Regions from separate parts of the Aeribacillus sp. SP014 genome, predicted to be linked through region 2. Evidence: predicted binding sites of a transcription regulator. Region 2 holds the regulator's gene; each other region holds the start of a gene.
What was found. Region 2 encodes LexA, which represses DNA repair genes until DNA is damaged. Its sites were predicted from a motif close to CGAACATATGTTCG; they were not measured.
Positions count from the first base shown of each region.

Region 1: a site for LexA is predicted at 8,413-8,426, ahead of recA (recombinase RecA). Genes of this name have one in related genera too.
Region 3: a site for LexA is predicted at 5,008-5,021, ahead of ACVIJU_RS13370 (Y-family DNA polymerase). Genes of this name have one in related genera too.

Region 1 covers NZ_JBSRXI010000001.1:2,398,010-2,408,776, reverse strand. Annotated here, with positions in the region: gene ACVIJU_RS11640 (DNA translocase FtsK) at 1-51, shown strand, start outside; gene ACVIJU_RS11635 (YfhE family protein) at 134-262, shown strand; gene ACVIJU_RS11630 (YfhD family protein) at 366-548, shown strand; gene yfmF (EF-P 5-aminopentanol modification-associated protein YfmF) at 987-2,264, shown strand; gene yfmH (EF-P 5-aminopentanol modification-associated protein YfmH) at 2,261-3,550, shown strand; gene ymfI (elongation factor P 5-aminopentanone reductase) at 3,566-4,279, shown strand; gene ACVIJU_RS11610 (DUF3243 domain-containing protein) at 4,353-4,610, shown strand; gene ACVIJU_RS11605 (YmfK family protein) at 4,757-5,551, shown strand; gene ACVIJU_RS11600 (helix-turn-helix domain-containing protein) at 5,567-6,454, shown strand; gene pgsA (CDP-diacylglycerol--glycerol-3-phosphate 3-phosphatidyltransferase) at 6,509-7,087, shown strand; gene ACVIJU_RS11590 (competence/damage-inducible protein A) at 7,112-8,365, shown strand; gene recA (recombinase RecA) at 8,502-9,542, shown strand; gene rny (ribonuclease Y) at 9,791-10,767, shown strand, end outside.
Region 2 covers NZ_JBSRXI010000001.1:2,158,203-2,168,969, reverse strand. Annotated here, with positions in the region: gene ACVIJU_RS10585 (ring-cleaving dioxygenase) at 1-335, shown strand, start outside; gene ACVIJU_RS10580 (alpha/beta hydrolase) at 378-989, shown strand; gene ACVIJU_RS10575 (aldo/keto reductase) at 2,064-2,996, shown strand; gene ACVIJU_RS10570 (LOG family protein) at 3,094-3,675, shown strand; gene ACVIJU_RS10565 (lysophospholipid acyltransferase family protein) at 3,759-4,343, opposite strand; gene gdhA (NADP-specific glutamate dehydrogenase) at 5,078-6,457, opposite strand; gene lexA (transcriptional repressor LexA) at 6,787-7,410, opposite strand; gene yneA (cell division suppressor protein YneA) at 7,570-7,884, shown strand; gene ACVIJU_RS10545 (YneB family resolvase-like protein) at 7,903-8,553, shown strand; gene ACVIJU_RS10540 (DUF896 domain-containing protein) at 8,629-8,859, shown strand; gene tkt (transketolase) at 8,932-10,767, shown strand, end outside.
Region 3 covers NZ_JBSRXI010000001.1:2,732,402-2,743,168, forward strand. Annotated here, with positions in the region: gene ACVIJU_RS13335 (DUF3886 domain-containing protein) at 1-78, opposite strand, end outside; gene ACVIJU_RS13340 (DUF2552 family protein) at 115-357, opposite strand; gene ACVIJU_RS13345 (iron-sulfur cluster biosynthesis family protein) at 368-691, opposite strand; gene ACVIJU_RS13350 (class I SAM-dependent methyltransferase) at 901-1,674, opposite strand; gene ACVIJU_RS13355 (iron chaperone) at 2,078-2,449, shown strand; gene ACVIJU_RS13360 (iron chaperone) at 2,472-2,843, shown strand; gene ACVIJU_RS13365 (YolD-like family protein) at 3,328-3,657, opposite strand; gene ACVIJU_RS13370 (Y-family DNA polymerase) at 3,696-4,952, opposite strand; gene ACVIJU_RS13375 (SDR family NAD(P)-dependent oxidoreductase) at 5,292-6,086, opposite strand; gene ACVIJU_RS13380 (MBL fold metallo-hydrolase) at 6,087-7,055, opposite strand; gene proC (pyrroline-5-carboxylate reductase) at 7,377-8,213, shown strand; partial or broken gene namA (NADPH dehydrogenase NamA) at 8,343-9,369, shown strand; gene rnz (ribonuclease Z) at 9,633-10,562, opposite strand; gene zwf (glucose-6-phosphate dehydrogenase) at 10,740-10,767, shown strand, end outside.

The DNA of each region.
Region 1 (10,767 bases), 240 kb from region 2:
CCGCGCCAAGTGTTGATTTCTAAAGAAGAGCTGGAGGAACGTTTGTCATAAAAATTTTCGTGTTTTTCATGCAAAAATATTTTAATAACGGGCATACTAAAACTACATTTACTAGAAAGTGAGAGATCGATGGATGGCAAAAGATGCGAAACGTAAAAAAGCAAAAAGCAGTTTGAGCAGCGCCCAAGAAGTCACTTATTCGAGAGCGTTTAAAATGGCTGACAGAGCGGGAGGCTTTTCAGAAAAACATGAAAGCCATTAAAGCATAAAAATGCCAATTATAAAATGCTCCGAACATGTCACCCTAATGGATAGGACATGTTGTGAAAGCAACTGTCTACACCCTCTTTGCGGAGGTGCGCAAAATGGGAAGAGCACATAAGCAAAAAGCGCGTGATAAAAACAAAGCTAAGCTGCCGCAAGTGCCAAAAAATTTGAAGTCAGACGGCAAAAGTATTGAATTTTCAAGAGAACTTGCCGACAAGGACGATCTTCAAGCATTGGCTCGCTCTGCTGCAGCGGACAAAAGGCAACAGAAAAGAACATAAAGGTTGTTTCAAAAGCTGTGCCTGAAAAATAATGATGAAAGACAACAGAATTCATTTTCTGTTGTCTTTTTAAGTATATGGTATTTTTTTACTTAAAATTGAACAATAAACTGAAACACACAAAAAAGTATTGGGCAACGATCAATAGTGTGTTTTCTCCGAGAATCTGCTAAAGACTTTTTAATTCCTGCATGTTATCGTATAGTATACCCATATTTTATACATAAGAAGGATGTCATAACTCAGCCGATCTGGCTAGAGACATCCCTGCTTTTTGTTAAATAATTAACAGTAATATAATTATGTAAACTTTAAATAATAATTCATTTCGTTATGATTTCCTTCAATATCCTATGATTGATATAATTACTAATAACGTGTTTTTTCATGATTGGAAACAATAACATATAGAAAGCTTTCAGGCTTAGGAGGGATAGAATGGGTTTTTTACAAGAACAAGTAAGCGAAATAAACGGGATTCAGCTGCATACCGTTTCATCAAATGCTTTTAAAACAAATTCACTCATTTTAAGGTTAAAGGCGCCGCTATCGGAAAAGGATGTAACCATTCGAGCTTTGCTTCCCCATGTTTTGCAAAGAGGTACAGCATCCTACCCATCCACAACTGAATTAAGGAAATATTTGGATGATTTGTACGGTGCAACACTGCAAGTCGATTTAGCCAAAAAGGGAGAAAACCATATCATTACGTTCCGGATGGAAATCCCGAATGAAAAATTTTTAAAAGATAAGACACCTTTATTGGAAAAAGGGATCGAATTGTTGTCCGAAGTACTTCTTTCGCCTCCTCTGCAAGAAGGGGTGTTCAATCAAAGCATTATCGAACAAGAAAAGCGGACATTAAAACAGCGCATTCAAGCGGTTTATGACGATAAAATGCGTTATGCGAATTTACGTTTAATCCAAGAAATGTGCAAAACTGAGCCGTACCGTCTGCATGTCAACGGAGAGAAAGAGCATATCGATCAAATTTCTCCTCAACAGCTGACGGATTATTATACAAACATGCTGCAGCATGATGAAGTCGATTTATTTGTGATCGGGGATATTGAAAACGAACAAGTGGCTGATATTGTCAGGAAATATTTCCGTTTAACAAAATCCAATCAACAAGCTAGGGCTGAAAGTGTTGAAAAAAAAATTGAGAAGGTTAACGAAGTTATCGAAGAACAAGACATTACCCAAGGGAAATTGAACATCGGGTACCGCACGCACACAACATATAGTGATCATGATTATTACGCATTGCAAGTGTTTAACGGCATTTTTGGGGGATTTCCGCATTCGAAGCTGTTTCTAAACGTTCGCGAAAAGAACAGTCTTGCTTATTATGCTTCCTCGAGAGTGGAAAGCCATAAAGGCTTGTTAATGGTGATGTCAGGAATTGAAATGAAGAACTACGAACGCGCTCTCACGATTATTCATGAACAAATGGAAGCGATGAAAAAGGGAGATTTTACAGATAAAGAATTGGAACAAACGAAAGCGGTGATCAAAAATCAGTTGCTGGAAACAATCGATACCCCTTACGGAATGACGGAAGTGCTGTACCACAATGTTGTTGCGAAAACAAACCGAACTATTGAAGAATGGATCGAAGGGGTAGAAAAGGTCCAAAAAGACGAAATCGTCCAGCTTGCTGAAAAAATTCAACTGGATACGGTTTATTTTTTGAAAGGGGGCGGATCTTTATGATAAAAGAAATTACATTCGATCAACTGAAAGAAACGTATTATTATAAGAAAATGGAAAATGGATTAGATGTTTATGTCCTTCCAAAACAAGGGATTCATAAAACGTATGCGACATTCACCACTAAATACGGTTCTATTGACAATAAATTCGTTCCAATTGGCAAAGAGGAAATCGTTCACGTCCCGGATGGCATTGCTCACTTTTTGGAACATAAGCTTTTTGAAAAAAAGGATGGGGACGTATTTCAACAGTTTAGTGAACAAGGGGCATCGGCCAATGCATTTACATCCTTCACGAGAACGGCATATCTTTTTTCCAGCACGGCAAATGTTGAAAAAAATTTAGAAACGTTAGTAGATTTTGTCCAAAGTCCTTATTTTACTGACCAATCCGTTGAAAAAGAAAAAGGCATTATAGGTCAAGAAATCAACATGTACCAAGACAATCCTGATTGGCGGCTTTATTTTGGACTCATCCAAAACATGTATGAAAGCCATCCAGTACGGATTGACATTGCCGGCACAATTGATTCGATAAATCAAATTACAAAAGAGCAGCTTTATGAATGCTACGAAACGTTTTACCATCCCAGCAACATGCTCCTGTTTGTGATCGGGCCTGTTCAACCGGAAAAAATTATCAAGCAAGTGGAAGAGAATCAGGCAAAAAAAGATTTTAAAAAGCCAACCAATATTGTTCGTGAACAAGTACATGAAAGAGATGAAGTGTTTAAAACGAGTGAAAAAATTTATATGAATGTCAAGTCGTCGAAATGCTTAGTCGGCTTAAAGGCAAAACATCCTTTCCGAAAAGGGGAAGAGCTGCTTACGCATGAGCTTTCCATGAATTTAATTTTAGAAATGCTTTTTGGCAAAAGCTCAAAGCTTTATTTGGAATTGTATGAAAAAGGGCTCATTGATGATACGTTCAGCTTCGATTATACAGAGGAGTACAGCTTCGGTTTTGCTATGGTCGGCGGCGATACCGACCGGCCGGATGAGCTGAGTGAATATATAAAAGAAGCTCTTATGAAAAGCAAGCAATCGTTATTTACCGATGAGCAGCTGGAAGCCGCCAAAAAGAAAAAAATCGGCTCTTTTTTAAGGGCTTTTAATTCTCCTGAATTTATCGCCAATCAATTTACCCGGTATCAATTTAACGAAATGAATCTGTTCGATGTTGTGCAAGCTTTAGAAAATGTAAACATGGACACGATTGAAGCAGTTTTAAAAGAAGCGATTGATGAAGATTATTTAACAGTTTTCCAAGTTTTGCCGAAATCATAATATTGCGGAGGGGAAATCTTGAAAACAGCGTTAGTAACTGGAGCCAGCGGAGGAATCGGAAAAGCGGTTGTAGAAAAATTGGCTCAGGAAGGATATCAAATTTATGCTCAATACTTTCGAAACATTGAACCGTTAAAAGAAGCAATGAAGTTATATGATCAGATCATTCCAGTTTATGCGGATTTGTCATCGGAAAGCGGGACGGAACAATTACTTGAAAACATTCCAACTTCTATAGATGCTCTTATTTTTGCTAACGGTATTTCCCACTACGGACTGATTCAAGATGTTTTGATGGAAGATTATCAAAAAATTATACAGCTTCATCTCACGTCGCCTTTTTTTATTACTCAAAAAGTAGTCAGTGGAATGATAAGAAAACAAAAAGGAAGCATTCTTTTCATCTCCTCTATATGGGGGCAGACAGGAGCCAGCTGTGAAGCTTTGTATTCCATGGCAAAAGGGGGGCAAATTTCCTTTGTGAAAGCACTAGCGAAGGAATTAGCGCCTTCCAATATTCGCGTCAACGCCGTTGCGCCAGGCATGATCGATACAAGTATGAATGATCGATTCTCTCCTGAAGAATTGGAAGATATTAAAAACAGCATCCCCCTTGAAAGAAATGGAAAGCCTGAAGAAGTCGCGAATGTTGTTTTATTCCTTATTAGCGAGCAAGCTTCCTACATTACAGGTCAGGTGATTGCTGTCAATGGAGGATGGTACTGCTGATTCCCTCTCCCGTATAAAAACTGCATGATCAAGGGAAAATAAAAATTGATTAAACGATAAAGGAGGGGAACATATGTCAGTATTGGAAAATTGGAATCAATGGAAAGATTTTTTGGCGGATCGCCTCCAGCAAGCAGAAAGCGGCGGATTGTCCCAAGAGGTTATTTCCAATTTAGCGTATGAAATCGGTGATTATTTAGCAAAGCAAGTGGAGCCGAAAAACCCTGAAGAAAAAATTCTTCACGATCTGTGGAGTGTCGCTTCAAAAGAGGAGCAACATGCAATCGCCAACATGATGGTGAAACTTGTTCAAAATGACAGCGTCCATTAGGATGTTTTTCATTTATTACTGTCAAGTTAGGGCACTTGGTGAAATGACCAAGATGCCCTTTATTTTTTCCTTGCAATTATCCTTTCTTCTTTATCTAAAATGATTTATTATAAATTTATAGGTGTGTTATTTGGGGGTCTTTGAAGGTGGAAAAAACTGAATGGTATTTAGAATATAAAATTCAAAAAAACCGGCCGGGGCTGCTGGGAGATGTTTCGTCTTTGCTCGGTATGCTGAACATTAATATCGTTACGATTAACGGCGTTGATGATATGCGCCGCGGGATGCTTCTGCGCTGCGAAACGATTGAACAAATTAAAAGGCTTGAATCTATTCTGAATACGATGGACAACATAACAGTGACAAAATTGCGGCAGCCTAAGCTGAGAGATCGTCTTGCTGTCCGTCATGGCTTTTATATTCAACGGGATGCAGATGATAAAAAGACGTTCCGTTTTGTTCGCGATGAGCTTGGTATTCTTGTTGATTTTATGGCCGAGCTCTTTAAACAAGACGGTCATAAATTAATCGGCATACGCGGAATGCCGCGTGTCGGAAAAACAGAATCGATCGTAGCGGCGAGCGTCTGTGCGAATAAAAGATGGCTTTTTCTCTCTTCAACCATGCTGAAGCAAACTGTCCGGGAAAGGCTGATTGCTGATGAATACCGGACAGATAACGTGTTTATTTTAGATGGAATCGTCACGATGAAAAGAGGCTCTGAACAGCATTTGCAATTAGTTCGGGAAGTGATGCAGCTTCCGGCAACGAAAGTCGTGGAGCATCCAGATATTTTCGTTCAGAGCTCCGAATATACTTTGGATGATTTCGACTACATTATTGAACTTAGACATCACCCTGATGAAGAAATTACGTATGACGTTGTAGAAAATAATCATCAGCCGTTTGGCCACTCAATTTATAATGGATTTGATTTTTAGAAAGGTGGGTACGTTTTGAGCGAGTTAGGTAACCATCTGAGACAAGCTAGGCTGGAAAAAAACATTTCACTCGATGACTTGCAGGAAATAACTAAAATTCAAAAGCGCTATTTAATCGGCATTGAGGAAGGAAACTACTCGATCATGCCGGGGAATTTTTATGTGCGTGCGTTTATTAAACAATACGCGGAAGCGGTTGACCTTGATCCGGATGTTTTATTTGAACAGTATAAAAATGAAATACCAAGTACATATGATGAGATACCTGAGAAATTGTCCCGCGTTCAAACGCATAAAGAGCTTCCAAAGCCGGCTTCCAAATTTTTAGAGCTGTTGCCGAAGCTTGCCGTCATCGCTGTTATTATTTTGGTGGCGATTATCGTTTGGGTGCTTTCCCAGCGTGGAAGCACAGATGAAGGCGTTCAGACGGAGGACGATACAAAATCCGTCAAAATAGAAACCTCTGGCGTGGAGCCTGAGAAAAAAGAGCAAAATAATATTGTCGATGAAAAAGACCGTTCGGTTGAAGAAACAGAACAAGAGGAGAAAAAAGATGAGAACGCCGAAAATGAAACGAAGCAAACATTGACGGTAAAAGAAGTAAGAGGGAAAGAAACCGTATATGAATTGTCCAATGCGGACAAATTGGTGATCGATATTTCAACCAATGGGAATTCGTGGATAGAAGTGAAGAACGGAAAAGGAAAATCGTTTTTTGCAGGAATGATGCGACAAAATGAGCAGAAAACGGTTGATGTAACAGCGGAAGAAGAAGCAAAAATCGTTGTAGGCGATGCTCGATTTACGACCATTCAAGTGAATGGAGAAGCCGTTTCTTATGAAACGGACCCGAATAAAATGGTTCGGCAGGATATTATCATTTTAAATAACAAGAATGAATAAGTCATCGTATGAGATGGCTTATTCTTTCTTACTTTATGCTAGTGGAGGTACAAAATGAATTTGCCAAATCGAATTACTGTATCAAGAATTATGCTAATTCCAATATTTATGATTGTGATGCTGGGCGATTTTAATTGGGGAAATTGGTCGGTCGGTGAAGAAGTCATCCCTGTCAAACATGTCGTTGGCGCCCTCATTTTTATTTTAGCTTCGACGACCGATTGGATTGATGGATATTATGCACGCAAGCTTGGACTTGTGACAAATTTAGGAAAGTTTTTAGATCCTCTTGCCGATAAATTGCTCGTTTCTTCAGCTCTCATCATATTGGTGGAAATAGGTGCTGCTCCGTCTTGGATTGTCATTCTGATCATCAGCCGTGAATTTGCCGTAACCGGATTGCGTTTAGTTCTGGCTGGTGAAGGAGAAGTCGTAGCAGCTAACATGCTCGGCAAAATAAAAACATGGACACAGATCGTGGCTATTTCCGCTTTGCTTTTACATAATATACCTTTTGAATGGATTTCGTTTCCATTTGCAGACATTGCTTTGTGGGTTGCGCTCTTTTTTACCATTTTATCTGGATGGGACTATTTCATGAAAAATAAACACGCGTTTGTCAATTCGAAATAACCATGTGGAGGATATTGTATGAATGTGAATGCTGAAATTATTGCTGTCGGTTCAGAACTGTTGCTTGGACAGATCGCCAACACAAACGCCCAATTTATATCAAAAAAGCTTGCCGAAATAGGTGTTAATGTTTTTTATCATACGGTCGTTGGAGACAATGCTGAAAGGCTCAAGCATACGATCGAAACGGCAAAAAAACGGTCGAATTGCATCATTTTTACCGGCGGGCTCGGCCCGACAAAAGATGATTTGACGAAAGAAACGATTGCACGTATTTTGAATAAACGCCTCGTGATCGACGAGGCGGCGATGAAAAACATTGAGGATTTTTTTAAACGGACGAAACGGACAATGTCGGAAAACAATCGGAAACAAGCATTAGTTTTGGAAGGTTCTACTGTTTTGCCAAATCATTACGGAATGGCGCCAGGAATGGCGTTAGAGGCGAACGGAATTACATATTTGCTAATGCCGGGCGTTCCGAAAGAAATGAAGCCGATGTTTATCAACTACGGTGTGCCGTTTTTGCAATATCATTACGGGTTAAAAGAAAAAATCATATCGCGTGTACTTCGTTTCTTTGGCATCGGCGAATCTCAGCTTGAAACAGATATAGAGGATCTGATTGATCAGCAAACAAATCCGACCATCGCGCCGCTGGCAAAAGACGGCGAAGTAACATTGCGCCTGACAGCAAAACATGAAGATGAGTCGACTGCGCTGAAGCTGATTGACGAAACAGAAAAAAAGATTTTAAGCCGTGTTGGCCGATATTTTTATGGACACGGTGAAACTTCGATCCAAGAGCAGCTTATGAAGCTTCTAAAAGAAAAGCAATATACTATTTCGGCTGCAGAAAGTTTGACGGGCGGTCTTTTTTCCGAACAGCTGACCCATTTTCCAGGCGCTTCGAATATTGTGCTTGGAGGAATTGTCTGCTATACAAACGAAGTGAAGCAGCATGTTCTTGGCGTGTCGGAAGAAACGTTGAAAACAAAAGGAGCCGTTAGCTCTGAATGTGCGAAAGAAATGGCGGAAAATATAAAAAAATTGACCGGCAGCAATATCGGCATCAGCTTTACGGGAGTGGCAGGACCTGATCCTTCTGAAGGAAAAGAAGTTGGGACTGTCTATATCGGTATTCAAATCGACGATCGGCCGACGGCAGTCTTTGAGCTTCATCTTTCCGGTACTCGGGAAGGGATCAGGCACAGAACGGCAAATTATGGCTGCTACTATGTAATGAATGTAATAAAGGAAATGGAAAACCGGTTATGAGCGTCTTCATCCGGTTTTTTAATTTTTATATAATGAAAATTAAAAAACGAATAAATGTTCCCTTTTTTCTTGGCAAACAGGAAAAAACACGGTATATTTATTTTGAAGCTATCAATTTTTTAAGGAGGAAATTGTATTGAATCATGATCGTCAAGCTGCCTTGGAAATGGCGTTAAAACAGATTGAAAAACAATTCGGAAAAGGTTCGATAATGAAGCTTGGAGAACAAGCTGAGCGAAAAGTTTCAACAGTTCCAAGCGGATCGCTGGCATTGGATGCAGCTCTTGGCGTCGGCGGATATCCTCGAGGTCGGATTATTGAAATATATGGACCGGAAAGCTCCGGTAAAACGACAGTGGCCCTTCATGCCATTGCTGAAGTTCAAGCTCTAGGCGGGCAAGCAGCGTTCATCGATGCGGAACATGCGCTCGACCCTGTCTATGCGCAAAATTTAGGTGTTAATATTGATGAACTGCTTTTGTCGCAGCCCGATACCGGCGAGCAGGCTCTTGAGATTGCAGAAGCTCTCGTTCGCAGCGGTGCAGTCGACATCATTGTCATTGACTCGGTCGCAGCACTCGTCCCAAAAGCGGAAATTGAAGGCGAAATGGGCGATGCGCATGTCGGATTGCAGGCGCGTCTTATGTCACAAGCGCTTCGGAAGCTTTCAGGAGCCATTAGCAAGTCGAAAACCATTGCGATTTTTATTAATCAAATAAGGGAAAAAGTGGGCGTCATGTTCGGAAATCCCGAGACAACTCCAGGGGGACGCGCGCTGAAATTTTACTCATCTGTCCGCCTTGAAGTGCGCAGAGCTGAACAGCTGAAACAAGGAAATGATATGGTAGGAAACAAAACGAAAATTAAAGTTGTCAAAAACAAAGTAGCGCCTCCTTTTAGAACGGCAGAAGTTGATATCATGTACGGGGAAGGGATTTCAAAAGAAGGAGAAATCATCGACCTGGGAACGGAATTGGATATTATACAAAAAAGCGGTTCGTGGTATTCTTACCAAGAGGAGCGTTTAGGACAGGGAAGAGAAAATGCAAAGCAATTTTTGCGCGAAAATCCGGATATTCGCGATGCCATTCAGCAAGAAATTCGCAAGGCATATGGCCTTGAAACGAATGAACCTGTGCAAGAGGGGCAGGAAACGTTCGAGCTTTTGGATGAATAATGTACGCACATCTTAGCGTAAGGCTGGCGGAGTAGCCGGTCTTATTTTTTTGATCAAAAAAAGCCCCATCCTTTGTTCGACAAGATGAAAACTTGACAAGGGTTATTCCCACATTTAAAATGGATATGTATATTTTTTCATTTTTGCAATATATTTAACATATTTTTTTGGAAAATGTTATTGGGAGAGTAAATGTGTAATGCCGACACTTTCTTTGTGACAAGTTCATAGCAAGAGGAGGTGAAAGAATGGAACTCATTGAAATCATCTCCATTTTGCTTGGCCTAATCGTCGGTGCAGTTGTTGGTTATTTTGTTCGAAAATCCATTGCTGAAGCGAAAATAGCGGGTGCAAAAAACGCCGCGGAACAAATTCTTGAAGATGCTAAGCGTGAAGCTGAAGCAACGAAAAAAGAAGCGCTTCTGGAAGCAAAGGATGAAATTCATAAGCTTCGTTTGGAAGTAGAAAAAGAAATTCGCGAAAGAAGAAATGAACTTCAAAAACAAGAAAACCGTTTAATGCAAAAAGAGGAGAATCTCGATCGAAAAGATGAATCATTAGATAAGCGTGAGGCGATGCTAGATAAAAAAGAAGATTCTCTAAATGAAAGACAACAGCATATTGAAGAGATGGAAAGCAAAGTGGAAAAGATGGTGCAAGAAGGACAAATAGAGCTTGAACGCATTTCGGGTTTATCGCGTGAAGAGGCGAAACAAATCATCCTTGAACGAGTGGAAAAGGAACTTTCTCATGATATTGCTGTAATGGTGAAAGAAGCAGAAACAAAGGCGAAAGAAGAAGCAGACAAAAAAGCAAAGGCAATTCTTTCCCTTGCTATACAGCGCTGTGCAGCAGATCATGTGGCTGAAACGACCGTTTCTGTTGTGAATTTGCCAAATGACGAAATGAAAGGGAGAATTATCGGCAGAGAAGGAAGAAATATCCGCACTCTTGAAACGTTGACAGGGATCGACCTCATCATCGACGATACACCGGAAGCGGTTATTTTATCAGGATTTGATCCGATTCGCCGTGAAACAGCAAGAATTGCGCTTGACAAGCTTGTTCAAGACGGGCGCATTCATCCAGCGCGAATTGAAGAAATGGTGGAAAAATCGCGGCGGGAAGTGGACGAGCATATTAGGGAAATCGGAGAACAAACGACATTTGAAGTTGGCGTTCACGGTCTTCATCCGGATTTGATCAAAATTTTAGGCAGATTGAA
Region 2 (10,767 bases):
CTTCTTCCGGACACGGCATCATGGGGGTTGGAACTGTCCATCATATCGCGCTTCGGGCAAAAGACGACAACGATCAATTAGAATGGAAAACATCTTTAGAATCAAATGGATACAGGGTAACGCCAGTTCAGGATCGAAAGTATTTTCATTCTATTTATTTTAGAGAGCATGGTGAAATTTTGTTCGAAATTGCAACAGATCCTCCGGGTTTTGCAATTGATGAATCTTTAGATGCACTTGGAAAAGAATTAAAGCTTCCGGAGCGTTACGAAAAGTATCGGGAACGGTTGGAAAATAAGTTGATGCCAGTGGAAGTCCGTAACCTTGACGAATAAGAAAAGTAATGCTTAATAAACAGCTGAGAAGGAGAAAAAACGATGAAACATATTTTTCAAAAAGGAAGCAATCCGGCAAAACCGACACTCCTATTGCTGCATGGAACCGGCGGAAATGAATTTGATCTTCTTCCCATTGCAGAAATTATTGATCCAGAAGCATCGATTTTAGCTGTGCGCGGAAATGTAATTGAAAATGGAATGCCGCGTTTTTTTAAAAGACTTGCCGAAGGAGTTTTTGATGAAGAAGATCTTGTTTTCCGTACAAAGGAATTAAACTCTTTTTTAGATGAAGCAGCACAAACATATCGATTTGATCGAAATTCTGTAATCGCAATCGGTTATTCCAACGGAGCAAATATAGCAGCCAGCCTTTTATTCCATTTTCGGGATGCGCTAAATGGAGCCATCTTGCATCACCCGATGGTGCCGAGAAGAGGGATGGATCTGCCGGATCTTTCAGGAAAAAACGTTTTTATTGCAGCTGGAAAGCGTGATCAAATTTGCTCTCCTGAAGAATCAATAGAGCTTAAAACATTTTTAGAAAATAACAACGCGAATGTGCACTTGCATTGGGAAAACGGAGGACATGAGCTGACTTTATCAGAAGTTCAGGCAGCATCCAATTGGTACCGGCAGCTTTATCAAAAATAAGCTGTGAAAGATACCAATAAAAGCAAGTAAATTGGATCAAAATGTTGCCAGCAATCAATTGGCCGTCATTCCAAAATGTTTATAACAAAATGCGGAAGGAAATTGGGCGTGCTCTTCCATTTGTAAATGTTTGTCATTCTCAAGGCTCGTACATCATATATCAAAAGAGCTGCTTAATTCCACGCAAAGCGGATCAAAAATGATCCGTAATGCAAAAAGTTTCGTCAAAGTGCGGGAGTTCTTATATTTGAAAAAATGTTTATCAACTTTGAACCTTGTGCATCAAATATATTAACAGAGCTGCCGAATTCCACAAGATTTACAATAGAAAATCGTGAGCGTTCGGTGGATTTTATGAAATCAAGATAAGTATTCGCAAAATAAATGTTTTGACAGAGGCATTAATTTGCAATTTTTCAGTAATGCTTTATTCTGTTTTAATTAATTGATATAATTGCCGAAAAAAAGAATATCGTTCTAAATAAAAAGATTGAAAGTAAAGGACGGAATTGCTTTCAAGCAAACAGTGGGGCTGTCCGACGAGTTGCTAAAATGAAAGATTTTGAGAAATACAACTGTGAAGGACAAACATAATGAAATAAAATTTATAAATGTTCTTTATAGAGGCAATGAAGTCCAACAAGAAGCGATTGTATGTGCTGAATGTCCGTCATAAAACTTTTGAAGAACCTAATGAAGAAAGAGAGCAAAAGAAAAGTCCTTCATAAGACTTCTGAAGGATATAAAAAAGATTGAAAAAATTGTATGTCCGATAAGTCTCTAAAATAATGCTCCCAAAAGTCAGTTAACCCTACTTTTGGGAGCCTCTTTATTTTGTTATTGCAGCAGGCAGCAATCTCTTAAGATATTTTTATGGTGCTTTAGACAACTTCAAGAATTTGAACATAATGGAACAAACAATAAACAGTCGAGCAACTGCTGCTTGAAAATGAATAAAAGAATCCTTTCATAATTTCATTTATAAAGCCATAATAATATTTAATAGCTTATTAGTTAAAAACTGATTTTTCTGATAGAATTTGTTATAATGTTAATGAAAGGAGTTGAAATATTGTGACAAAAAAGACTAGATTAGGCAAGACCGATATATATGTGAACCCAATCGGGCTTGGAACAAATGCTGTTGGCGGGCACAACATTTTTCCAAACCTTGACGATGAAACTGGGAAAGAAATCGTTCGTACAGCTTTGGATCATGGAATAAATTTTTTGGATACGGCATTTTATTACGGTCCTGAGCGTTCGGAAGAAATTATCGGTGAAGTCGTCAAGGAGTTTGGCCGTCGTGATGAAGTAGTCATTGCTACTAAAGGTGCTCACAAATTTGTAGACGGAAAAGTTGTTCTTGATAACTCTCCCGATTTCCTTCGCGAGTCGGTCGAGGGCAGCCTGAAACGCTTAAAAACGGATTACATAGATTTATATTACATTCATTTTCCGGACGAAACGACACCGAAGGATGAAGCTGTCGGTGAATTGAAGAAGCTTAAGGATGAAGGGAAAATTCGTGCGATCGGTGTATCGAATTTCTCGCTCGAACAATTAAAAGAAGCGAACAAAGATGGGTATGTCGATGTAATTCAGTCCGAATATAACTTATTTAAACGACAAGCAGAAAAAGATTTGCTTCCTTACACGGCGGAAAATGGAATATCGTTTATACCATATTTTCCACTTGCCTCAGGTCTATTAAGCGGAAAATATTCGAAAGATGAGAAGTTCAATGATTCACGTGCACAAAATCCTTTGTTTCAAGGGGAAGCATTTGCGTGTAATCTCGAAAAAGTCGAGCAATTGCGTCCAATCGCAGAAGCGAAAAATGCTGAAATTGCTCACGTTGTGCTAGCATGGTATTTAACGGTCGATTCCATCGATGCGATCATCCCTGGTGCGAAGAAGCCGGAACAGGTACTTGACAATTTAAAAACGTTAGATGTCCAGTTAACAAAGGAAGAAATAGAGAAAATCAGTCAGATTTTTCAATAATTTTGTAAAAAAGCTGTGATGGAAATATCCCATTCACAGCTTTTAATAGGACTTTCTCATTCGTCAGAACGTTTAGAGAAGAAGCAGGAGTGGTAATATGAGACGTGTTTGTGTTTTTGCAGGATCGAATCCGGGAACAAATCCTAAGTATAAAGAAGCAGCTATCAAACTAGGAGAAGAATTGGTAAAAAACAGGCTTGAGCTCGTATATGGAGGCTCCAGCATTGGTCTGATGGGAGTGATTGCAAACACCGTATTAGAGTTAGGAGGCACCGTATTGGGCGTTATGCCGACGAATTTATTTCAAGGAGAGGTTGTCCACAAGCATCTCACTCAGCTTTATGAAGTCAATGATATGCATGAGCGGAAAGCAAAAATGGGAGAGCTTTCAGATGCGTTCATTGCTCTTCCCGGAGGCTATGGTACTTTTGAGGAAATATTTGAAGCGGTTAGCTGGGGGCAGCTTGGGATTCATGAAAAGCCTGTGGCGTTGTTAAATATCGATGACTATTACACGCCGGTAAAACAGATGATTGAGAATGCGGTAGAGGGAGGCTTCATGCCTGAAACGCATAAACAGTTTATGATTTTTGCAGACAATCCCTCTATATTAATAGATAAACTTCGTGCGTACAAACCGCCTTTGAAGACAAATAAGTGGATCGAACTAGATCGATAAATGAAAATATCAGAACTTTACTTCGCCTTTAGCTTTCTGATCAGTTTGTCTAAAAATGACAAGCTGATCAGAAACGTCAATGTTTAGTCGTTTATGCTTTTTTCAAGAGCTTTCAGCTTATGTTCAAGCTGTTGAAGCGCATCATCAATTTGATTTGCATTTTTCTCTAAATAGATTGGTTCGCCAAATGCAACGACAGCTTTTTTCCCGGCAAAAAAATCTTTTAAACTTTTTGGACCATGATAGGTTGCAGGCAATATGGGAACGCCGGCTTTCATCGCAATTGTAACCGCGCCTCTTTTTAAAGGAACTTCCTCGTCTGTTCTTGTGCCGCTCGGGAAAATTCCAACAACTTTATTTTCTTTTAACAGTTTCAAAGGAATTTTTAGTGCGCTCGGTCCAGGATTTTCACGATTAACTGGAAAAGCATGCAACTTTTTCAAAAACCAACCTATGAGCGTGTTCTGAAACAATTCTTTTTTGGCCATATAATGGACATGAATTGGAAAAAGTGCTGCGGCGAGCAAGACTACATCTACCCAGCTGCGATGAGAGCATGTAACAATAAAACGACGGTCTGCCGGAATATGCTGCTTGCCTTTGACTTCTAGCAAACTAAAAATTTTAATGATCAATATTGCAAGTTTTCCTGCTAAATGATAAATCATTTTGTTCCCCCCCCCCGAATGACTTCCAGAAATATGTTTGCGTTGCAAAAGATCTGTATTTTCGGTTAGGGCGCATGTCGATTTTGTCTGCGTTCAGTTTAGCATTTTTACGTGATGCATGTAAAGTCGGTAGTACATCGTCAACGAATCGTCTTATCCAAAGTCAGTCAGTGAAAATACCGCCGTTTCATTGGAGGATGGGCAGCCGTATTCGGTGTTTTTTAGATGAACAAGTATTTGTGCTGAAGGTTATTGGCACTGGATAGAAGGAGCAACCATATCAATAATAAAATGCTTTAATTGGAAAAATCAATTTTAATAGCAGTTACTTTGTTTCTATAAATTTTATACTTGATGATACAAAATATTGAGAGTAAAGAAGAGAAGAAGCAGAAAAACAAACATCAGTGCAATCTGTCTTTTTTATTTAAAAAGCAAGAGAGATAATCAATCCAGGCATCAGCGTAAAAAAATATGTAAGATAATCTGACATAAAACTTCAATTCTCTCATTGAATGGGATACACTGATAGGGAAAAATTTGATCCAATCGTGGAAATAAAGAAGAGTGAATTTGGATCGGTGTGATATCAATTTCTATTCACTCAAGTTAAGATGGGGTATTATAGTGAGCATGATGAATCGCCAAAGCAGGGTAGGTAAAGCTTTAGCGATTATCATATATGTTTACTCACTATAAAGAATAAATGATGGAAATGACCATTTTTCTATCTTTTAAATGACTCCTTGTTCTACCATTGCATCAGCGACTTTTTTAAATCCTGCAATGTTAGCGCCGACGACAAGATTTCCGGAGCAGCCGTATTCATTTGCAGCGTTGACGCAATTTCGGTAAATGTTCTTCATGATATCACGTAATTTTGCGTCGACATCTTCAAAGCTCCAAGATAATCTTGCGCTGTTTTGAGCCATTTCTAATGCTGAAACAGCAACTCCGCCTGCGTTAGCAGCTTTTGCAGGTCCAAAAAGAATATTGTTTGATAAAAACACGTCGATCGCTTCTAATGTAGACGGCATGTTGGCGCCTTCTCCAACAGCTTTGAGTCCGTTGGAAACAAGGAGTTCAGCTGCTTTTTTATCGATTTCATTTTGAGTAGCGCATGGGAGGGCAATATCGCACGGAATGGACCAAATTCCGGAACAGCCTTCATAATATTCTGCATGAGGATGTTCATTTACATATTCTTTAATTCTTTTTCTTTCAACTTCTTTTAACCTTCTAACCGTTTCAAGATTAATTCCATTTTTATCAAAAATGTAGCCATCAGAGTCGCTGCATGCGACAACTTTTGCACCTAATTGTGTTGCTTTTTCAATCGCATATATGGCAACGTTCCCAGAACCAGAGACAACAACTGTGCTTCCTTTGAAGCTTAATCCATGGTCTTTAAGCATTTCTTCAACAAAATAAACAGTTCCATACCCTGTCGCTTCGGTTCTCGCTAGGCTTCCGCCGTAACCAATGCCTTTTCCGGTTAACACCCCAGCTTCAAATCCGCCGCGTATTCTTTTATATTGGCCAAACAAGTATCCGATCTCTCTTGCGCCAACTCCAATATCACCGGCAGGAACGTCAATATCTGGTCCAATATGTTTGTAAAGCTCTGTCATAAAGCTTTGTGTAAATCTCATAATTTCCCCATCTGATTTACCTTTCGGATCAAAATCAGATCCGCCTTTTCCTCCGCCGATCGGCTGCCCAGTCAATGAATTTTTGAAGATTTGTTCAAATCCTAAAAATTTAATAATGCTGGCGTTGACGGTCGGGTGAAAGCGCAAGCCTCCTTTATATGGCCCAATTGCACTATTATATTGCACTCTAAATCCGCGGTTTACACGCACTTTTCCTTCGTCATCCACCCATGGAACGCGAAAAATGATCAATCTTTCCGGCTCAACAATTCTTTCAAGTATTCCGTGCTTTATATATGTAGGATGTTGAGCAAATACAGGCACAAGCGAGTCAAATATTTCTTTTACAGCTTGAAGAAACTCAGGCTCATTCGGATTTTTTTCTTGCACGGATTGAAATACTTCATTGACATATTGCTTTGCGTTTTCCAATTCACTTTGTTTCATAAGTAATTGATTCATAGCACCTCTCCTATACCTAAAATTTAAGCAGTTAGAAGAATTCAAACAATTCAGTAAATCATCCCGGCACTGGCTAAGGAAGCGAAATCTACAATAAAAAATTCTACAACAAAATAAATCAAAAAACAATGACTGTTGAGAATTGTTGCATAATAGCTTTGCATGCAGGCGCGGAGAAGGCGCCTGAAATTTGTTTCATTGAATCTAGCTTGTCTGCATACATATTGATTAGAAAACATTTTTAAAAATTTAACATCGCTAAGAGAGGGAATTTTGAAAATTTTATAAAAAGAAAAAGGATGCCTCACCTGTTTTGAGACATCGAATATTCAGTGTATGGAACGGTATAGCCCGATCACTTTTCCGAGTATTGTCACATTTTTTAAAATAATCGGTTCCATTGTTGGGTTTTCCGGCTGAAGCCGTATAAAGTCTTTTTCTTTGAAAAACCTTTTTACGGTCGCTTCATTGTCGTCTGTGAGCGCGACAACGATGTCGCCGTTATTGGCTGTTTGCTGCTGTCTGACAATAACTAAATCTCCGTCCAGAATGCCTGCTTCGATCATGCTTTCTCCGACTACTTCAAGCATGAAAAGTTGATCATCACCTGATGCAATATGATTCGGAAGCGGAAAATATTCTTCGATGTTTTCAACGGCAGTGATCGGAATACCAGCCGTCACTTTTCCTATGACCGGCACGTTGATCACATTGTTTGTTAGAAGGTGGCTGCCATCATCGTCCAAAATTTCAATGGCTCTCGGCTTTGTGGGGTCTCTTCTAATCAGTCCTTTGCTCTCAAGCTTTGCTAAATGCCCGTGAACAGTTGAACTGGAGGCAAGACCGACCGCTTCGCCGATTTCTCTTACAGAGGGAGGGTATCCTTTCTTTTTTACTTCCTCCTTAATGAAGTTCAAAATATCTTGTTGTCTCTTAGATAATTTTGTTGACATGTCAAGCACCTCAGTCATATCAATTTGTGTCGATTATAGCATGATTTTTCCAAAAAAGCAAACGTAAGTTCGAATATTTGCTTGACAGAAACATGTGTTCCCTTTTATACTTAAAAACAAAAAACCGAACAAATATTCTGTTTCAGGGGGCGGTTCTAAATGGATAAATTATCATGGTCTTACATCGTTTCTTTTTTCCTTGTCATCATGGCGGCAGTTTTGGCGATTTCGTATACTGGAGAAAGGGAAGAGCTCGATCATTATTTGGAGGTTCAAGTGAAGGAAGGGGACAGTTTGTGGAAAATCGCTGATGAATATAAAGAATATGACAATATGTCTCATTCAGAGTTTGTTAAATGGGTTCAGGAGCGAAACAATCTCCAAAGCCTTGTTGTAAAACCGGGGGAAACAATCGTCATTCCGATTGAAAAAAATAAATACTACAATGCTGAATATTTGGCAAACAAAGAATAACCGCAAGGAGCATTTAACATGAGAGCAGTCGTTTATGCAAGAGTCAGCACTGAAAAAGATGAGCAGGAAACATCTTTGAAAAGACAGAAGGACGAGCTGTTAAAGCTCGCAGCTGAAAACGGTATGGAAGTTGTTGAAGTGATAGAAGAAAAAGCGAGCGGGTATGATGTTGATCGTGAAGGGGTTTTTCAACTGCTGGAATTGATTGAGGAGAAAGAAATTGAAGCGGTATTAATACAGGATGAAACAAGAATTGGCAGAGGGAATGCCAAAATCGCCATTGTCCATTCCATTTTGAAACAAGGTGTGAAAATTTTCACCGCTGCCCATCGCGGGGAGATGGAACTGTCTGAATCAGACACGATGGTGCTTGAAATCATAGGAATTGTCGAAGAATATCAACGAAAAATTCATAATTTGAAAATAAAGCGGGGAATGTTGAGAGCTATACAAAATGGGTACAGGCCTGAAAAAAATTTAAAGAATAGAAATTCTTCCTATAAAAGAGAGCGAAAAGAAGTTCCGATCGAGGAGATTGACCGATTGCGGAAAAACGGCCTGACATTTTCAGAAATAGCGGCAACATTAAGAGGATTCGGCTATGACGTTTCAAAAGCTACTGTCCATCGCAGATATCAACAATTTTTGTCAGAAAAAGGCGAATCATAGCAATAATTGTTGTCATTAGTGGTTGCATTTAGTATGATAAAAGAGCGCGGCAAAAATATACAAGGGGTTCAGCTTATGATTTCAAAAGAAAAACTTAACCGTATTAATGAACTATCTAAAAAGTCTAAGTCAGAAGGATTGACGCAAGAGGAAAAGCTTGAGCAGCAGCAATTAAGGCAGGAATATTTAGAGTCGTTTCGTCGGGATTTTCAAAACACCTTAAAAAATGTTACAGTGATTGATCCAAAAGGTAATGATGTTACACCGGAAAAATTGAAAAAATTAAAAAATAAAAGGCTGCATTAATGGATGGGGTGTTGCCTTATTACAACAATAAAGATAAGATTATAAACTGAAAATACAGATGAGAGGATGATAATGGTGACTCATTCCATTCAAGATTTATCCATCATGACGATTCGAACATTATCCATTGACGCGATTGAAAAGGCGAATTCCGGACATCCTGGAATGCCAATGGGCGCCGCACCAATGGCTTATGCGCTGTGGACGAAATTTATGAACATTAACCCTGAAAACCCTAATTGGTTTAATCGAGATCGCTTTGTTTTATCTGCCGGACATGGGTCGATGCTGCTTTACAGCTTGCTTCATTTATCGGGTTATGATCTTTCCATGGATGATATTAAGTCGTTTCGTCAATGGGGAAGCAAAACACCTGGACATCCTGAATACGGACATACACCTGGCGTTGACGCAACAACTGGACCATTAGGCCAAGGAATAGCAATGGCCGTTGGAATGGCGATGGCAGAACGTCATTTAGCAGCTACATACAATAAAGAAGGATACAATATTGTTGATCATTACACATACGTCATATGCGGTGACGGTGACTTAATGGAAGGGATTTCCTCTGAAGCAGCTTCCTTAGCTGGTCACTTGAAGCTTGGACGATTAATTGTTCTTTATGATTCGAATGATATTTCCCTAGATGGGGATTTAAATAAATCATTCTCAGAAAATGTAGAAGAGCGCTTTAAATCTATGGGCTGGCAAGTGCTGCGCGTTGAGGACGGCAACAACATTGAAGAGATTTCGAAAGCAATTGAAGAAGCCAAATTGGATGAACAACGACCGACATTAATTGAAGTAAAAACAACAATCGGATATGGTTCGCCGAATAAAGCAGGCACTTCTTCCGTTCATGGTTCGCCGTTAGGCCCAGAAGAGACAAAATTGACAAAAGAAGCCTATGCATGGACATTTGAAGAAGATTTCTATGTTCCAGCAGAAGTTTATGAGCATTTTGAGAAAAATGTAAAAGAACGTGGAAAGCAGAAAGAAATTGAATGGAATAATTTGTTTGAAAAGTATGAGAAAGAATATCCTGAACTTGCAAAAGAGTTAAAGGCAGCAATCAATGGTGAATTGCCAGAAAATTGGGATCAATCTTTACCTTTTTATGAAGAAGGAAAAAGCGTTGCAACCCGTTCTTCTTCTGGAGAAGTATTAAATGCAATAGCTGAAAAAGTTCCTTATTTCTTCGGGGGATCTGCAGACTTAGCTGGATCAAACAAAACGACAATAAAAGGTTCAGGAGACTTTTCTGCGGAAGATTACAGCGGACGAAACATTTGGTTTGGTGTCAGAGAGTTTGCCATGGGAGCAGCATTGAACGGTATGGCTCTGCATGGAGGTTTACGTGTTTTTGGCGGAACGTTCTTTGTTTTCTCTGACTATTTGCGGCCAGCGATTCGTTTAGCAGCATTAATGAATCTCCCTGTAACTTACGTGTTCACTCATGACAGCATAGCGGTTGGAGAAGACGGACCAACACATGAGCCGATTGAACAATTAGCTTCTTTGAGAGCAATGCCGAATCTTTCTGTCATTCGTCCAGCTGATGGAAATGAAACAAGAGCTGCGTGGAAGGCTGCGCTGGAATCTAAATCAACACCGACTGCATTAGTATTAACGCGCCAAAATTTAGAAACTATTAAAGGTACGAAAGAAAATGCTGAAGAAGGTGTTGCAAAAGGCGCTTATGTCATTTCACCGGCGAAATCGGATCAACCGGATGCTCTTCTACTTGCATCAGGTTCAGAAGTAGCATTAGCTATTAAAGCTCAACAAATTCTTGCATCCGATGGAATTGATGTGCAAGTCGTCAGCATGCCGTCATGGGACCGTTTTGAAAAGCAATCAAAAGATTATAAAGAATCAGTTCTTCCTAGCAGCGTAACGAAGCGT
Region 3 (10,767 bases), 570 kb from region 2:
AATTTGCTTCTTCATATCTATAAGCTTTTTCGCTTTTTCTTCGCCGATCTGATCTTTGAGATTCCATGCATCTTTCATGTTTTTTCCCTTCCTTTGACCAATGCATGCTCTTTTTTATCCTAATACATCGTGAATATTCTGCATGTTTTTTTCCATCCATGCAATTGCTTCATCGATCGTGGCAAACTCTTCCGCTTCAAACGTCATTTCATCTTGAATCAGCCACACATCCTTTTTTTCATATCCCATTCCTCCTACAGACCAATGCAGAAGGGTGTACGGATGATTGTCATGGAGAAAGGACACCCATGTTTTATTTAAAGCAATGTTCTTTAAAGAAGCTAGACGTTCCTTCAATTTTGTTCCCTCATTTCACAATGCAGCTCATTCTTGGATTGTAAATTTGCATTGGACTTTTGAGCATGAATATTTGTCTTTGCCCGTGATAATCGATTTGCAATTCATCATCTAAAAAAACAAGCTTTGATCGCTCCACGTACACCGGGACAAAATTTGTATCAATTTTCATATCATCCTCATCAAGATCTTTCACAAGCCAAAGAACAGTAACACCGCTCATGACACAGCCGCAGCCATCTGTATCATATTTCAGCTTTATATAGCGGTTTTCGTTCATTTCCAATATCTCTTTAAGTTTTGCTTTCGCTGCGTTTGTAAACGAAATGTTCATAGGCTAAAATCATCCTTTTTTAATTTTGCCTCCATTCTATCATATTTTAGCTCTCTCCGCTTATTGAAGCAGAATGAACATAACCGATTAACGTTTTTTAAACATTTATAGAGAAATATTGACAAACTATTAGCCGGGTTAGTTGAATAAAGCTGTTGTTTTTATTTGTGAGAAATCAGTGTTATTTTCACAAGCAAATTATGACACGTCTATTTTCTTCCAATCAATATCATTGCATTCCCTAATACTTTTTTGTTCAATGGCAGTTTCATTACTTTAGCGAGTTTGTAGCTTTTCAATTCAGATACACCATGTTTCTTTAAGGAATTTAAGAGCTCTTTTTCATCCCCAAATATTTTTTCATCCATAAACAGATCTAAAAAGACAAATCCACCACCAGGTTTTAACACTCTTAATGCCTCTTTCATTACTTCTGTTTTATTTCTTTCATCTTTAACTTCATGAAATGTTAGACAACTTACAATTATATCGAATTCATCATTTTTAAAAGGCAGTTTTGTGGCACTTGCTTTCAGAAAATTTATTCGATCAGAAACCCCTTCAATTTCAGCGTTTCGTTGGCATTGATCTTTCGAATATTCCCAATCGTCGCCCCAATAATCAATTCCAGTTAATAGGGACTCAGGAAAAGCCTTTGCAAGTTTTATAATCAGTGAACCGCTGCCTGTTCCTATATCCAGTATTTTTCCTCGCCCATCCCAATTCACCTTGGCAACAATTAAGTCATGTATTTTTGACTGATAATTTCCCCCAAATGCTGCGAATTGGTAATAAGAATAAGAAAGGATAAATGTAATATAAATTAATGGTAACGCTATAATACCTGACAAAACTCGCAGATATAAATTAATAGGTAAGAATGTCAACAAAATGAATAAAAGTGAAAAAAGCAAAAAAATTAGTAGTTTATTCATTCGAATCCAAGTTTGATACCTAGCATTTGTTTTCAAGTTATCAGCCATCCTTAAATCATTAAACTGATTACCGTAACAATTCGGTCATTGAATTGCTACGGCTCGTGTAGTTGACTAGCGAAAAGATACAGCATAAATTAAACTAATATTCATTTAATTTGGTGCTGTATCCTTTCCTTCAGTTTAAGTAAATTGTTTCACAATATCATGGTTTTATCAATCTTTATTATAAATAATCAAGTTTTGCTTTAAATGGTCGAACCTTTTTTTAACTCTACATTCGGATGGAAAATTTCAAAACTAATTTGCATTTTAAGCCATTTTGACTATTCAGGTTGTAAAATATATAGTGGAAATAGGTGTCGTGTTCTGAGCGGTTCTGTGAGGAGTTTTAACGACGAATGGGTTTGAGGAACTTCTCTGAACGATTTTTATTTTAGGAGGAAATAACATGGAAGTTTTTGCAAAATATTTAGCAGGTATCGATAACCCCGACCACCGCGACCGAACAGAGGAAATTTTGGCGTGGGTTGCTAATAAATTTCCAAATTTGAAACCGCAAATCAAGTGGAACAAACCCACATTTACCGATCACGGCACATACATCATTATGTTTGCCGCAGCAAAGAATCATTTGAGCATTTTACCCGAAGAAAAAACAATGGTGCATTTTGCTGATGAAATCGTTCAAGCTGGCTACAGCGCTTCTTCACGCTTGTTCCGAATTCAATGGTCTGAACCAGTTAATTACGAATTGCTTGAGAAAATAATTGAATTTAATATCAAGGATAAGGCTGAGAATTCGAATTTTTGGCGGAAATAGCATAATATCGAAGGAGGAAGACATGGAAGTTTTTGCAAAATATTTAGCAGGTATTGATAACCCCGACCACCGCGACCGAACAGAGGAAATTTTGGCGTGGGTTGCTAATAAATTTCCAAATTTGAAACCGCAAATCAAGTGGAATACGCCAATGTTTACCGATCACGGCACATTTATCATCGGCTTTTCCACAGCGAAGCATCATTTGAGCGTTTCACCTGAAGAAAAAACAATGATGCATTTTGCCGATGAAATCGCCCAAGCTGGCTACAGCGCTACCAAAGGCTTGTTTCGAATTCCGTGGAATGAGCCGGTAAATTACGAATTGCTGGAGAAAATGATTGAATTTAATATTCAGGATAAAGCAGACTGTTCAACTTTTTGGCGGAAATAGAATAGGATAGCCCTTAGAAAGCCTGTGAGGGCTTCTGAGAGGCTTTAAAGAAGTTGATAGCTACAAAAACGCTTTTTCTTCATGCCCCAATACTCTTGTTGTGGACGCCCTGACACAGCTAATGTCAAAGCTTTTTTTAATAAGTGTAAATTATTACAGGAGCTAAGAAAATAATTCTCTTACTTATTCCAGAAAATGACCCTATAGTGGCAGAGTGAAACTTAATTGTTTTTAGTTAACCGTGAATGTCACTTATTTACTAACGGGTGCTTTTTTAGTGAAAGAAAAATTAATTGATTTTAAGATTGAGATCATGTTTTAGTTATTCCATTATAGGACACCGATGGTAGAGTAGCAAAAAGCCCAATTTCTCAAATTTTTAGAAATTGGGCTGTTAATTATCGTCATTTTCTAAGCGTTGTAAATCTGCATTTTCCTGACCTTACGCTACCCCTATTAAATTTGTATTTCTAATGCTGTTTTCTTAGTATTGCTCAATTTCAATAATATCTCCTAATTTTAAAACATGTTTTTTAGTCAAGTAATCAACAATTCGTAATTCTCTTTTTAGCTGATCGATATAATGAATATTGCCGACAAGCTTCTTTATTTCACCTTTTTGATAATAGGTGAATTGTAGAGTAATGTTCTCTTCCATAGCCTCACAGATAACTTCATTAAATTCTTCATATTTTTGTTCATCTAAAACCGGTTTTTCGACTTTATCTAAACTTTCATTGTATTTCCTTAGTAATTTCACATGCTCGGGCAGCATCATAGCTGTCCATTTTATGCTTCCACGATCCTGAATCATTGTTTATCCCATCCTTTGCTTTCTTTTCTTCATATTCGTTACGCATAATGCCCGCCGATCAGCTTGTTGCGGTGAAGACTCGTTCCTGCCTTCGTATACGAAACAGCGCGCAGCAGTGCATTGGAGCCGTGCTTGTTCCGAATCGCATCCATTACATATCCTAAACGATGCTCTTTTATGCGGTTCGGCCTAAACAAATCAAGCTGCATGCCGCTGTCTTTTTCCACGTTGGAAAGAGAGATGGAAATTTTTCTGACTGTCTTCCCCTCATAAAAACGATCAAACAGCAAAAGGCAGGCTCGATAAAGATCCATCGTAATATTTGTTGAGACATCCATCGTTTTTGAACGGTAAAATCCTCCTCCGCCTTCCTTTTGGCTGTAGCCGATTCCAAGGCTGATTGTTCTCCCCGCCATCCGGTGTTCCCTCGCTCTTTTTGCCACTTCCTCGCACATTTCTAAGATGACGCATTTCACCTCTTCGGGGTCCGGATAGTCGCGAAGCAATATTTGATTTTTTCCAAAACTGATTTGCCCCAGCATAATCGGAGAGCCTATGTCGGAAAGATCTATTCCCCATGCGTGGTAATAAAGCTGATTCCCCATGACGCCGAACTTCTTTTCAAGGAGCTCTAACGGATAATTTGCGAGCTGACCGACTGTAAAAATTCCCATTCGATTTAACGTTTTTTCAAGTCTTGCCCCAATCCCCCACATCTTACGCAACGGCTTGATGCTCCACAGCTTCGTTTTGACATCATCATACGTCCATTCCGCTATACCTTTCTTTTTCGCCTCCAAATCTAGACAAAGCTTCGCCATCAATATGTTTGGACCGATCCCGACCGCACATGGGAGAGAAAATTCATTTCGTAAATCTTCCACAATTTTTTCGGCCAGACTATGCGCATCCCCCCAAAGTCTTTCTGTTCCATCTGCAGTAATAAAACATTCATCTACGCTGTAAACATGGATGTTTTCTTTCGGAACATAGCGGTTCAGCAGCCGAGTAATTTCAGCAGAAATCCGTAAATACGTCGCCATTTTCGGAGTGATGAGGCGGATGCGGGGGTCGTTTGGAATTTGAAATAAGCGGGATCCGGTTTGAATTCCGAAATCTTCCTTCAGTTTTGGTGAAGCGGCCAATACAATGCTTCCTGTCCGCTCTTTGTCCCCAACGATAGCAATGTGGGCTGTTAAAGGATCAAGCCCAAGTATGACCGCCGCACAGCTCGCATAAAAGCTTTTCATATCGATGCATAATATATGCCGGTTTGGAAACGATTCATAATTCATTCCATCATCCCCTCATGAGAATGTATGTTCGGTTTTATTTTATTTTTATTGTATGGGAATATACGTTCGGTTTCAATGGGAATTTGCGCCATTTTTCGCGGTACAAAAGGAGCATAACAACGAAGTACGGCATCGAAAAACAGATATTAAGCTTGGAAAGCTTATTCAAAATACAGCCGCGTTTTTTAGAAGATTTAAGTTGGAGACAAATCGGTGAAAGAGCTGAATTTTTTATCAAAATAAAAAGACGCTTGACGCGCCTTTTCAGAAGTGAGAGCGGAGATTTTAGCGAAAAGTCCGCCTTCAGCTTTCTGTTCATTTCCTGCATAATGCTCCCGGTCATTTTTGCCGAAACAAATTTCCGGCAACTTTTTCAAATAGGGAGGGCATGAGACGATAAACAAGCCCGCCAAGCTCCATCCAAACAGGCATATTAATTTCCCGTTTATTTGTCAGCATCACGCTCACGATTTTTTGTGCAACAGCTTCCGGATTAAGCATCCAGCGTTGGACGTTTTTCACATAATCCCCTGACGTATCGGCAAGATTGAAAAAATCCGTTTCAATTGGACCCGGATTGACAGATGTTACAAAAATCCCGCGGTCCGCCACTTCCATCCGCAAGCTGTTCGTAAAGCCTAAAACAGCATGTTTTGTAGCAGAATAGATGCTTGATTTCGGAGTAGCTATTTTGCCAGCCTGAGAGGCGACATTAATAATATGCCCTTCCCGTTGGGCCAGCATCTTCGGAAGAACCAGCTTTGTCGCAGCAATTAATCCGAACACATTTACTTTAAACATTTGCTGCATCTCTTCGAATGTTGCTTCCTCTGCATTTCGAAAAATACCAAAACCAGCATTATTGACTAAAACATCCACTCGGTCAAAATTCTCTGTGATGTCCGTAAATACTTCGGAAACTGCGTCAAGGTCACTGACATCCAGTTCGTAATATGTACAAGAAATAGAGTGAGAGGCTTGTAGCTCATCCGAAAGTTTCTTGAGACGATCCTTCCTCCTAGCCAGCAAAACTAAGTGTCCACCGCTTTCTGCAACGATCCTTGCGATTTTTTCCCCGATCCCGCTCGATGCCCCCGTAATAACTACCAATCGATCTTTAAGCCGCGAATTCATTTATTTGTCACCTCTTCGTTGCACGGAAAAAAGTAAAACTCCATTTTCTATTCTTTTGTTAATTTTTCCATATTGTTCTAAATAATCAAGCTGAGCAACAGTTTCTGATATAGCAAATAAAAGCTCTTGTTGATAAGCAGACGGAAAAAGAAGCTTGCAAAGAGCAAACACCGTCATTTCCTGTTTTTCTAAATGCTTTAATACGGTGAGCGCGCGTTCATGCTGTTTGTCTAAACGGTTCCGAATCAACAGATGAGGATCGAAAAATTCATCTTTATGACCCGGAAAGACAACAGAAATCGGAATATGCAAAAGCTTTTTCAAAGATTCATTATATTGCAGCTGAGGTTTTGGACGCTCTTTTCCTTCATACGGCATTTCAAGAACAGGATTGGAGGAAATGGTTTTCAGCAAATGATCGCCGCCGATCATTCGGCAGTCTTTCTCATTGTACAAAACGATATGGCTTTGGGCATGTCCAGGAGTCTCAATGACCGTAAACCCAGGCATCCCGTCTATTTCATCTCCTTCTTGAATGGAGGAGGTCAGCGGATGATTGCGTGGATATAAGGAAAGATCAAGATGATCTAAGTGTGACGCAAACGACTCTGGGACGGCAAACTGCTTCAATAATTCTAAAAAAAATTCCTTTTGCCGATCAAAAAAACGCACATCATGAGAAAGCCAAGGAGCAAGCAAACGATGGCCCAAAACACGAAGATCGCCATCTAAAAAATCGAGCAAACCGATATGGTCAGGATGATGGTGGGTAAGAATGACTTGCTCAATATCCTCAGGCACAAGCCCTATTTCCTTCAGCTTACGTTCAAAAACTCTCCACGCTTCCTCCGTTTTCATCCCTGCATCCACTAATGTCAATGCGTCCCCTTTTACAACATACACGTTCACATCTTTAATCGGATAAGGTATAGGGATCGTTATTTTATAAATTGCATCTTTGCTGAACATTTTTGCAAACCGCCTTTAATTTTTTAATATAACTTATTTTACACATGATAAATCAATTTGTCATTTTATTCGAATAATTCATAAGTATACTTGACAAGCAGTTGGAACTGATAAAAAATTAATTCTACAACGCTTTTAGAATTTAAGGCAGGGAAACATTTCATCATACAAGCCCATCCAAAGCATGCGCTTCTGTTGCTTAACAGATGAATAGTAAAACGTTTTCTCGCTACCTTTCCCACTGAATCTCTTCTCTTTTAAACTAAGTTTATAGGGAAGAAGTTCAAAACATATAAAACGATCAGGAAGGAGTCTCTTTTTATGTACAAGTTTGGATTTATCGGAGCAGGATCTATGGCGGAAGCTATTATATCCGGATTGATCAACGGGAACAAGTGCCGGAGAGAAGAGATCGTTGTGACAAACCGTTCCAATGAAAAGCGGCTCGAGGAGCTGCAAAAAACATACGGCGTCACGATGACAAAAGATAAAAAGCATCTGTTTGACAACACAAAAACGATTTTTTTCGCGATGAAGCCAAAGGACGTTGACGAGGCAGTAAAAACAGTCCGCGAATACGCAACAGAAAACCATCTTGTTATTTCCATGCTTGCAGGCGTTTCAACGAAAGCAATTGAAACATTATTCAACAAACGTATTCCCGTCATTCGAGCAATGCCGAATACGTCCGCTACCATCAGACAATCAGCAACCGCCTTGGCACAAGGACAATATGCAACGGATGGTGACCTGTCAGCAGCTGTTGAACTGTTTCAATTGATCGGAACAGTCGAAATTGTTGAAGAAGACAAGCTCGATGCCGTCACAGGACTGGCAGGAAGCGGACCAGCCTATATTTATTACATAGTAGAAGCAATGGAAAAAGCAGCAGAAGAAATCGGTTTAGAAAAGTCCATGGCACGCTCCCTCATTGTTCAAACACTTTATGGGGCAGCATTAATGTTAAAAACGTCTGACAAAGAGCCGTCTACTCTAAGAAAAGAAATAATGAGCCCAGGCGGCACAACTGAAGCCGGCTTAAGCGTCTTAAACAATCATCACGTAGATGAAGCTATTATAAGCTGTGTGAAACGGGCAGTAGAACGGTCAAAAGAATTAAACAGCGCTTTGGAGGAAAAACTGGTGAACGAACAATAATCTGAAATCGGACTCGGGTTCAGCGAGCAATACTGAACCCCTTTTTTATATTTACCAAGCAGATCATATGACAAAAATAATCATAATTGCTAAAATTTTAAAGGAAATATTTAGGGAGGCGAATAAAAGATGAAAGACCGATTATTATTTTCTCCATTTACGATTAAAGATGTCACATTGAAAAATCGAATTGTCATGTCGCCGATGTGCATGTACTCAGCCACAAATAAAAAAGGATTTCTTGAAGATTTTCATTTCACACATTACATTTCAAGAGCGGTTGGACAGGTGGGCCTCATCATTCTTGAAGCAACAGCTGTTGCGCCGGAAGGCAGAATTTCTGAATTGGACCTCGGTATATGGGAAGATGACCATATTATAAAATTGGCTGAACTTGTGCAGCAAATCAAATCATACGGAGCGAAAACAGGCATCCAGCTTGCTCATGCAGGAAGAAAGTCAAATGTGAGCGGAGACATATTCGCCCCATCTTCAATTCCTTTTGATCAAAACAGCCGTACACCGAAAGAACTCACAAAAGAACAAATAAAAGAAACGGTTGAAAAATTTCAATTAGGAGCAAAACGAGCTAAGGACGCAGGCTTTGATATCATCGAAATCCATGCTGCCCACGGTTATCTCATTAACGAATTTTTATCTCCGCTATCAAACAAGCGCAATGATGAGTACGGCGGAAGCTTAGAGAACCGCTACCTGTTTTTAAAAGAGGTTATCCAAGCCGTAAGGAAAGTGTGGGAAGGCCCGTTGTTTGTCCGTGTTTCCGCCAGTGACTATGTTGAAGGCGGATCGACGATAAATGATTACGTACAAATTGCTAAATGGCTGAAAGAGGATGGTGTCGATTTGATTGATGTCAGCTCAGGAGGGCTTGTCCCGGCAAATATAGATGTTTTATCCCGGGTACCAAGTGCCATTTAGCGAAAAAATCAGACAGGAAGCAAACATCAAAACAGGGGCAGTCGGCTTAATTACTTCACCTTTGCAGGCGGAAGAGATTTTAAAAAACAACCGGGCGGATCTTATTTTTGTCGCCCGCGAATTATTGAGAAATCCATATTGGCCTTACCATGCAGCTAATGAACTAAACGCAAAAATTGAATCGCCGACACAATATGAACGCGGATGGCGCGTATAAAAGAAGAAGCTGTCTCAAAAAAGCCTTTTGAGGCAGCTTTTGTTTGCATATTGCATTTTCCAAAGCATACAGTGAGTGTTGAATCAACATATAATTCTTTCATTGCCGCAACCGAAAAAATTTTGAAAGTTCAGAGATTCTGCAAGAATCATGTCGACGATTTTTTTGCCCGATTATAGGACTAAATATGCCTGTAGACGATTCTTTTATTCTATGTAAAAAAGGCGGCGAAAGTTTCATTTTTGGCATCCCCATACCATTTTCTACTTTTTAGGAATTGGGACACATAAAAAATCATGGGCAAGGCTTGCTTCTGGAAATACAGCCCTTGCTTCAGCAAGAAGCATTTGACAATCCTCTTCGCCTTGATATCGCGAGCTAATATGCGTCAGCCATAACGTTTTTGCGTTTGCCTCTAAAGCAATTTGCGCTGCTTGAACTGTTGTCGAATGAAAATAATTGTAGGCCAAAAGCTCTTCATCCTTTGCAAATGTCGCCTCATGCACTAAAACATCCGCATCCTTTGATAATTCGACGCTTTGCTTGCAATATCTTGTATCACCCAAAATCGAAACAATCCGTCCTTTTTTGACAGGACCTAAAAAATCTTTTCCATTCAAAACTCTTCCATCAGCAAGTTGGACTGTTTCGCCATTTTTTAATTTTTTGTATATAGGTCCAGGTTTTACTCCAATTTCTTTTAATCGATCCGCTAAAAGTGTTCCGGGCAGATCCTTCTCTATAATCCGATAACCGAATGAAGGGATGCCGTGCTCCAATTTCTTTACCTTAACGATGAATTGATCATCCTCAAAAACGGTTTCATCGTCAAATATTTCTTTTGTAATAAGCGGATATTTAAGATGAGTAAAGCTTAACTTCAAAGTTTGTTCCACAAATTCTTTAATGCCGGGAGGACCGTAAATTACGAGCGGGCTCTCGGCGCCATGAAAGGATCTTGTTCCTAACAAACCGGGAAGTCCGTATATATGATCACCATGCAAATGCGTAATAAAAATTTTTTCAATTTTTGCCGGTTTGATGTTCGTATATAAAATCCGGTGCTGTGTCGCCTCGCCGCAATCAAACAGCCAAATAGAACCGCGTTCTTCAAGCAATTCAAGCGCAATGGAAGACACATTTCGATGTTTGGCCGGCAGACCAGCACCTGTTCCTAAAAAATAAAGATTCAACGTTCGCTCCTCCAAATGTCTTTTTATCTGTTATTATAATACATTCATTCAATATTTAGCAGAAAAATCAGCAAATATTATTTGCGTTACAGTACGTTTACCTTTAAAATTAAATATTTGAACGGGTACATATTTTTAGCAAAATTTATAGCAAAACGATAAAGTGAGGTACGTTCAGTGAATACAATCCAGTTACCAAAAGCAA